One region of the Ensifer sp. Root423 genome, then DNA from elsewhere that is predicted to be linked to it. Evidence: riboswitches for the same ligand, from Rfam matches in the RefSeq annotation. Region 1 holds a riboswitch; the other holds the start of a gene.

Region 1 (3,953 bases):
CGATGCTGTCTGACTGCGCCTTGACGGTCACGGCGATCGACAGCGGCCGCGAGGGCGTCGACGACAGGGTGTAGGTGCGCATCACTGGCTCGTCGGCGACGGGCAGTTCGAGGGTCACGAATTGCCCGGGCAGATAGCGAAACCAGGCGGGCTTTTCGGCCCGGAAGGTGAAGGTCATGACATCGGCGGTCTCGACAACCGCCGATGTGCATTCGAGCATCTGCTGCCGGTCGATCCAGACGTGGAGCGCGTCGAAATGGTGAAACGAAGAGGCCATCTGCATGTCAGGCGACCCTTGAAAGCGGAGCCGCGTCGCCGGCAAGGCGCTGCTCCATGAACTTGCAGTACCACTCGACGAACTGCATCACGCCACCCTCGTGCTCGGGCGAATAGGGACCGGGCTCATAGGCCGGTGAGCGGATGCCGAAGGCATTTTCCTCGACGATCTGACGGTCCTGGTCGTTGGTCTCGGTCCAGACATGCGTCAGTTCATCTAGATTGTAGTCGACGCCTTCGACCGCATCCTTGTTGACGAGCCACTTCGTCGTCACCTGCGTCAGTTCGGGCCCGAGCGGCAGCACCCGGAAGGTGATGGCGTGGTCGGCGAGCACATGGTTCCAGGTGGTGGGATAGTGGAACATCAAGAGCGTGCCGATCTGGCTCTGGGAGACGTCGGCGGACAGGGCCCGCCTGACGGCGCGGGCGCCCGACATGGTGTAGCTTTCGGCATTGTCGACAAGCGGCATGCGGGCGGCGCGGAACTGACCGGTCGGCGACATCTTAAATTCGCTCGGCAGGCCCTCGGCCTCGCACTTCGCCCAATGTTCGGCGATCACAGGATCATCCTTGGCGCCCTGCACCCCGGTCGCCGTCGGCGCCTCAGGATAGGTGCGGCAGAGTTCCGGATGATTGGCGGCGCAATGGTAGCATTCGCGGTTGTTTTCCCAGACGAGCTTCCAGTTGCCCTTCTCGATGATGGTGCTTTCGAACGCGACCTTGGTTTCGCCGAGCCGATGCGGCGCGAGATACGGCAAGGCCATGTCGCGGAACGCCGTGAAATCCATCGGCTTTTCCGACAGGTTGATGAAGATGTAGCCGCCGACCGTTTCGCAATGGATCGGCTTCAGACTGTGGGCGGCCTTGTCGAAATCCTCTCCCATCTGCCGGGCAAAGAGCAGCGAGCCGTCGAGTTCGTAGGTCCACTGGTGATAGGGACAGACAAGCTTTGCCGACGAGCCTTTCGCCTGCGTGCAGACGCGCGAGCCGCGGTGGCGGCAGGAATTGTGCAGAGCCCGGATGGCGCCCTGGCGGTCGCGGGTGATGACAACGGGGTAGTCGCCGACCTGGACGGTGAAGTAATTGCCGGCCCGCGGGATCTCGCAGTCATGGCCGATAAACAGCCAATCCTTGTACCAGATGTTTTCCAGATCCTGCCTGTAGTAGTCGGGATCGATGTAAAAGGCCCGGTCGAGGCTGTAGCCGTCCTGCCTGCCCTTCAGCTTTCGAAGCATATCGTTTCTGGTGTCCATGTCCTGTCCTCATGCGCCATGTTTCGGAGAGGCAGGACAGGAACCCGCACGGGCGCACGCCCATGCGTTTGAGGCTCCGATCCGGCTGCCCGCCGCAACCCGTTACGGTTATGTCCGTCAAGGCTGGTTTCCGGGCTCAGGAGCCGTCCTTTCGGACCTGCCCGGCGCCTTCCCGGACGAACCGTCCAGTGGCCTTTGCCGAGGCTTTCGCTCCACCACCGTTGCGGGGGCAGCGCCGGGATTTGACCGGCTTCCCAATTCTCCATCTTCCCTTCGAAGACGGCACCTTGAGTAAGGATATGTAATCGCGGAAGTCACCTTGGCAGCTGCCCGATAGCGACATCCAATTCCAGAATGACGACACGGAAAAAACCGCCACAAAAGGCCACCGTCTTAGAATTTTTACATTGCAAACATATAGATAGATCACATCTTGGGCAATTGCCGACTTTTGCGGCGCGGTCGGCGCAGATGCGGGAGGGCTTCGCCCGTTTGCGACATCGCGTCAGATAGAGAACGCTAATGATGCAGCCAGGACGAAATCATTCATTAACCATGAGCCGCTAGCCTAGCCGGCGGACGAGAGAGGTCCTGCAGGCAGGCAGATGGCGCGCTGACGATCATGGCAAAGTTGAGATACTACGACGCGACAGCCGAGAAGCTGCCGACAATCCCGCCGAAGGTGGCGGTTCATACCGAATTCCTGCGTACGGGCCGGATCAACCGCAGGCAATGGTTGCCGAGCGAACGCCGGTATTTGAGCTATGAGGAAGTCGCAGACAGGACGGGCAAGAAGCTCAGCACCGCCGGCGACACGACCCATAAGCGGATCAACGGGTTCCACAACTCGATCCAGTTCCCGAAGATGATCTTCCACCGCACGCTCGTCGGCCGGCCGCATCTCGGCTACTGTCACGTGACGGCGGCGCGTACGCCGGTTACTCCCTCCAAGGACATCACCTGGTCCTTCTACTTCGCCAACTTCTTCTGCAACCTGGGCGACGAGACGCATTTTTTCGAGAGTATCCAGCCCGGCTATTCACGCATGTACTTCGCCGTCGCCATCGAACCGGGCGCCCAAGCCGGGCAAATGGTCATCAACCGCAACTTTCGTGACAACGGGCTGCTGTTTCGCACGGATGATCCCAAGGTCGCGCTGAAAAACGTACTGATGCTTGGCGCCAAGGATGACGCGTTGCGTCGCATCATTCGCAGCCTCTGAGCCGAACCGGTTCCTTCAAAGAAAATCGTTCTGTTTTTCCGGTGCGTCCGTTAAGGAAGCGTCGGAAAGGAAACGGCATGGCTGAGATCATCGACACGGATAGAGAACCGGACCGCGCGATCGCGCGCGCCTGCGCCGTTCTTGGCGAAGGCGAGCCGGTCGCCATTCCGACCGAGACCGTCTACGGCCTTGCCGCCGACGCTACCAATCCCGATGCGATCAGTCGCATCTACGAGATGAAGGGGCGCCCGCGCTTCAATCCGCTGATCTCGCATGTTTCCGACATGGCGATGGCCGAAGCCCATGTGCATTTCGATCCGATTTCGAGGCAGCTGGCCGAAGCCTTCTGGCCCGGCCCGCTGACGCTGATCCTTCGGCAGCGCGCCGACAGCACGGTTCATGCGCTGGCGTCCGCCGGCCTCGACACGCTCGGCATCCGCATGCCCGACGGTTTCTCGCGCCGGGTAATCGCTCACTTCGGGCGACCACTGGCCGCGCCCAGTGCCAATACGTCGGGCAAAATCAGCCCGACCAGTGCGGTCCATGTGGAAGCCGATCTCGGCGACAAACTGAAGTTGATCCTCGACGCCGGCCAGGCCCAAATCGGCCTTGAGTCGACGATCATCAAGGTCGACGGCGACGAGATCCGGTTGCTTCGGCCGGGTGGCCTCGATGCCGCCGAGATCGAACGCCTGCTTGGTCGTCCGGTGACCCGGCCGGAGACGGCGGGAGCGACGATCGAGGCGCCGGGCATGCTCGCCTCGCACTACGCGCCCGGCGCTGCCGTCCGGCTCGATGCCGCCGAGGTGCATGCCGGCGAAGCCTTGATCCGTTTCGGCGGCAATCGGATCGCCGGCGAAGAGCAGGCGGCCGTCGTTCTCGATCTCAGCCCGACTGGCAATCTGCGCGAAGCCGCCGCCAATCTCTTCGACTATATGAAGCGGGCGGATGCCAGCGGCGCAGAGACCATCGCCTTCGGGCCGATCCCTTCGGACGGGTTGGGGGAAGCCATCATCGACCGGTTACAACGGGCGGCGGCACCACGAGGGTAAGATAGTGTGCGGCATCTTCTCCGCACCCACCCTCATCGAACGGCACCAATTGCGGTTATGATCGCCGCCGACCAGGAACCGAGGACCAGATCCTCAGATCGACCGATCCGATAGCGCGCGCAGGCGCAATGCGAAGTGAGGCCCATGACC
Region 2 (3,953 bases), on a different contig from region 1:
ATGATCTGGAAGAAGTCGCGCGCCTTGATCTTGCGCTTGCGGATGCGGGCATCCTCGACCATCTCGCGGTACTTCTCGGTCACCGAAATCTCGGTGAGGGGCACGCCATAGACCTGCTCCACGTCATAGGGTGAGAACAGATACATGTCCTCGTTGTTGCGGGCGAGCTCGAAGGTGATGTCGGGGATGACGACGCCGAGCGACAGCGTCTTGATGCGGATCTTCTCGTCGGCGTTTTCGCGCTTGGTATCGAGGAAGCGCATGATGTCGGGGTGGTGGGCGTGCAGGTAGACAGCACCGGCTCCCTGGCGCGCGCCGAGTTGGTTGGCGTAAGAGAAACTGTCTTCGAGCAGCTTCATGACCGGGATGACGCCGGATGACTGGTTCTCGATCTGCTTGATCGGCGCGCCCATCTCGCGGATGTTGGTGAGCGACAGCGCCACGCCGCCACCGCGCTTGGAAAGCTGCAGCGCCGAATTGATGGCGCGGCCGATACTCTCCATGTTGTCCTCGATCCGGAGCAGAAAGCAGGAGACGAGCTCGCCGCGGCTCTTCTTGCCGGCGTTGAGGAAAGTCGGCGTTGCCGGCTGGAAGCGGCCGGAGATGATCTCGTCGACGAGATCGCGGGCAAGCCCCTCGTTGCCGCGCGCCAAGGCCATCGCCACCATGCAGACACGGTCTTCGTAGCGTTCCAGGTAGCGCTTTCCGTCGAAGGTCTTCAGCGTATAGGACGTGTAGTATTTGAACGCCCCGAGGAAGGTCGGAAAGCGGAACTTCTTTGAATAGGCATGATCGTAGAGATCGCGCACGAAGTTGAAGGAATACTGGTCCAGCACTTCCTGCTCGTAATAGCCCTCGGTCACCAGATAATCGAGTTTTTCCCGGAGGTTATGGAAGAACACCGTGTTCTGGTTGACGTCCTGGAGGAAGTACTGTTTCGCCGCCTGCCGGTCCTTGTCGAGCTGGATCCGTCCCTCTTCGTCATAGAGGTTCAGCATTGCGTTCAGCGCATGATAGTCGAGCGCTGCTTCCGTCGCCTTCAAGGGGCGTTCGAGTGTCGTGACGTCCAAAATCGTTCCATCCCGTTTTTGACATTGGCGACGTCCTCGTCGGTCCCGAGCAGCTCGAACCGGTAGAGATAGGGTACCCGGCACTTGGCCGAAATCACGTCGCCGGCGATCCCGTAGGTCGCGCCGAAATTGCTGTTGCCCGCTGCGATCACGCCGCGGATGTGAGAGCGGTTGCCCGCGTCGTTCAAGAAGCGGATGACCTGCTTCGGCACCGCCCCGCGGCCATCGTCGCCGCAATAGGTCGGCACGATCAGCACATAGGGCTCTGCGACCGTAAGTGCGTCCATACTTTCCCTGAGCGGTATGCGGGCGGCGCGAAGGCCGAGCTTTTCGACGAAGCGATGGGTGTTTTCCGAGCGACTGGAAAAATAGACGATCAGGCCCATCGCCCGCGTCCTTCAGGAAAGCGCGCTGATCATGTCCGGGCGGAAACCCGCCCAATGCCGCTCGCCGGCGACGACGACCGGGACCTGCCGATAGCCAAGACCCTGCACCAGCGCGAATGCATCGGAATCCTCGGAGATATCGACGATGCGATAATCGATGCCTTGGCGGTCGAGCGCACGGGTTGTGGCGGTGCATTGGACGCAGGCTGGTTTGCTGTAGACGGTGATCGACATGGGTTCCTCGTAGGGTCTGGCAAATGGGCGCAAAAAGTCGTCGGATCGCGCGAACGCGAACCGTGGTGTTGGCGATTGGACACGAAACATCGCTCCCCGGTCGACTCGACCGGAGTTGACGTCGTCAAGCTGGCCCAAGGTCGGTTACGCAACCGGGCCGGCTCGTTTTGGTCGGGCGCTCAGGAATTCCGCGGATGCGGGTTTTCAAGGCGCGGCCTTTCAATCAGGCGCGCAACAACGCGCACCCGTCCGCAGAAGGTGGATCTGAACTGGAAGAAACTGGCATGACTTCACCCCGAAGCTTTCGACGGGCTGCCGGGGAGACGTCGAGATGATCGGGCAGGCTCATCCTGCCACGCACTCAACCCCTCCGGACACCCCGCCCGTGGACGTTTGGTGATCGAGGCAGGTCTCCTGGCTTACGGGTCAAAGCTGCCATCCCGACCTTCCCGAGGCCTCATGCCTCAGTGGTCCAAATCCGGACAGTCGCTCGCCGTCTACAGTTGCGGGGGCAGCTACGGCATAGCCTCAGCGGAAACCCGCCGGCGCACCGTATTCCCGTCTTAGCTCCCAATCCTTGCGAATCGGAAGAACCTCGAACACTAGATATAGTAGTTCATCGCAAATCTACGTCAATAGGTGTGAGGTGCCGGACGGCCCGTGCGGAGGGTCTTTTCTTTTGCAGTGTGGATAACGGAGAGTAAACGGCGCTTTGAAACGGCTCTCCGTCGGGGGCTTCGTCTCGCCGCCGAAACGGCAACAAGCGCCGCAGCGCTCGCAGGGTTTTGGGGAGAAATTTCGATGGAGCCATCACGCGGGCCGGATGCTGCACTAGGCGATCCAGGCCCGTCGCGTCTCGGCACTCGCTCAATCGCAAAGCAGGATGCTGACGTCCTTGTTTTCGCCGGGTTGCGCACGCGGCGAGACCGCCATGGCCCGTGGCTTGCTCGCGCCCTTGCAGCCTGCCGAGGTTTGCGGCACGGATGAGGCCTCTTCCTCGGGCCAGTGCCACGGATCGGCTGTATCGCCGATGCGCGGGCGAATGTGCTCCTGGTCCCGCGTCAAGCCGATATCCCGGAGCTGGAACTCGTTGAAGGTATCGATGGCAACGGAGGGGCTGAGGGTCTTATCGGCCCAGTTCAGAACATAGTAAATCGTTGATCGCATTGCGCTAAGCATTGCTATCCTCACTTCTCTAAGAGGTCGTGTGTTCGCGAAAAAAGTGAGGGTTTTTGCCGTTTCGCGCAAAGCGATTTCTCGCATGCTGGCATAAAGAATGCTTATCTCAGTTCCATGAGCAAGATTCCTCCCATGAGTGCGGTGCGCGCTTTTGAGGCCGCCGCCAGGCACCTGAGTTTCACCCGCGCCGCCGAAGAGCTCAGCATGACGCAGGCGGCCGTCAGCTATCAGATCCGGCTGTTGGAAGATCGCATCGGCGCGCCGCTGTTCGTCCGGCTTCCGCGCGAGATGCGATTGACTGGCGCCGGGCGGCAGTTGGCGCCGAAGGTGACCGAAGCGATCGATCTCTTAGGGGCAGCCTTCTCGGAGATCGCCGACAAGACCGAGCATCACCTGCACATCTCCGTGCTCCCGACCGTCGTTTCGAGCTGGCTCGGCCAGCGCCTCGCCTCGTTTCAGACCGCGCATCCCAATATCAGCATCAGGGTGCACATGTCGACCGAGCTGGTCGACTTCAAGCGCGACGCCGTCGATCTCGCGGTGCGCAGCGGCGCCGGCGACTGGCCGGGCAACGATGTCTTTCCTTTGTTTCCGCTCGATTACGTGCCTGTCTGCACGCCCTCCTTCCTGGAGAAGCACCAGCTCAAGGAGCCCGCCGACGTTCTGAGGGTCCGGCGTTTCGGCAACGCCAGCTGGTGGCGGCGATGGATGATCGAAACCGGCGTCGAACCGCCGGCAAGCAACGGCACCGAATTGATCTTCGACGTCCAGGCGATGGATGTCGCCACAATCCTGGCGGATCACGGCATTGCGATTGCCGTCTCAACCTTCCTGATGGATGAACTGAAGAGCGGCAGGCTCATCCGGCCGTTCGAGCACGTGGTGCGCGACGGCCGCGCCTACTGGCTCGTCTATCCGCAAAGCACCAGGCGGCAGAAGAAGATCCAGGCTTTTCGCGACTGGGTCGTTGCCGAAGCCGATGCGTCGAATGCGATGCTTGCCACCGTGATGGAGGTGTCCAGGTCGCTTCATCCAGGGGGCAGCGCAAGCGCGCTCACCAAGCCGGAATAGGATTTGCTGAGCG

The links. A riboswitch is a leader RNA that binds a small molecule or an ion and turns the genes downstream of it on or off. The one in region 1 is predicted to bind cobalamin.
Region 2: linked by a shared signal. The riboswitch ahead of nrdH (glutaredoxin-like protein NrdH) and the one ahead of ASD01_RS31070 (aromatic ring-hydroxylating oxygenase subunit alpha) in region 1 are both predicted to bind cobalamin.

What each region holds. Positions count from the first base shown of each region.
Region 1 covers NZ_LMEG01000045.1:498,725-502,677, forward strand. Annotated here, with positions in the region: gene ASD01_RS31065 (FAD-binding oxidoreductase) at 1-283, opposite strand, end outside; gene ASD01_RS31070 (aromatic ring-hydroxylating oxygenase subunit alpha) at 285-1,529, opposite strand; cobalamin riboswitch at 1,634-1,834, opposite strand; gene ASD01_RS31075 (DUF6656 family protein) at 2,152-2,751, shown strand; gene ASD01_RS31080 (L-threonylcarbamoyladenylate synthase) at 2,829-3,803, shown strand; gene ASD01_RS31085 (FAD-binding oxidoreductase) at 3,948-3,953, shown strand, end outside.
Region 2 covers NZ_LMEG01000043.1:127,144-131,096, forward strand. Annotated here, with positions in the region: gene nrdE (class 1b ribonucleoside-diphosphate reductase subunit alpha) at 1-1,070, opposite strand, end outside; gene nrdI (class Ib ribonucleoside-diphosphate reductase assembly flavoprotein NrdI) at 1,040-1,456, opposite strand; gene nrdH (glutaredoxin-like protein NrdH) at 1,469-1,690, opposite strand; cobalamin riboswitch at 2,078-2,303, opposite strand; gene ASD01_RS25950 (hypothetical protein) at 2,558-2,857, opposite strand; gene ASD01_RS25955 (LysR substrate-binding domain-containing protein) at 3,002-3,940, shown strand; gene ASD01_RS25960 (aspartate/glutamate racemase family protein) at 3,898-3,953, opposite strand, start outside.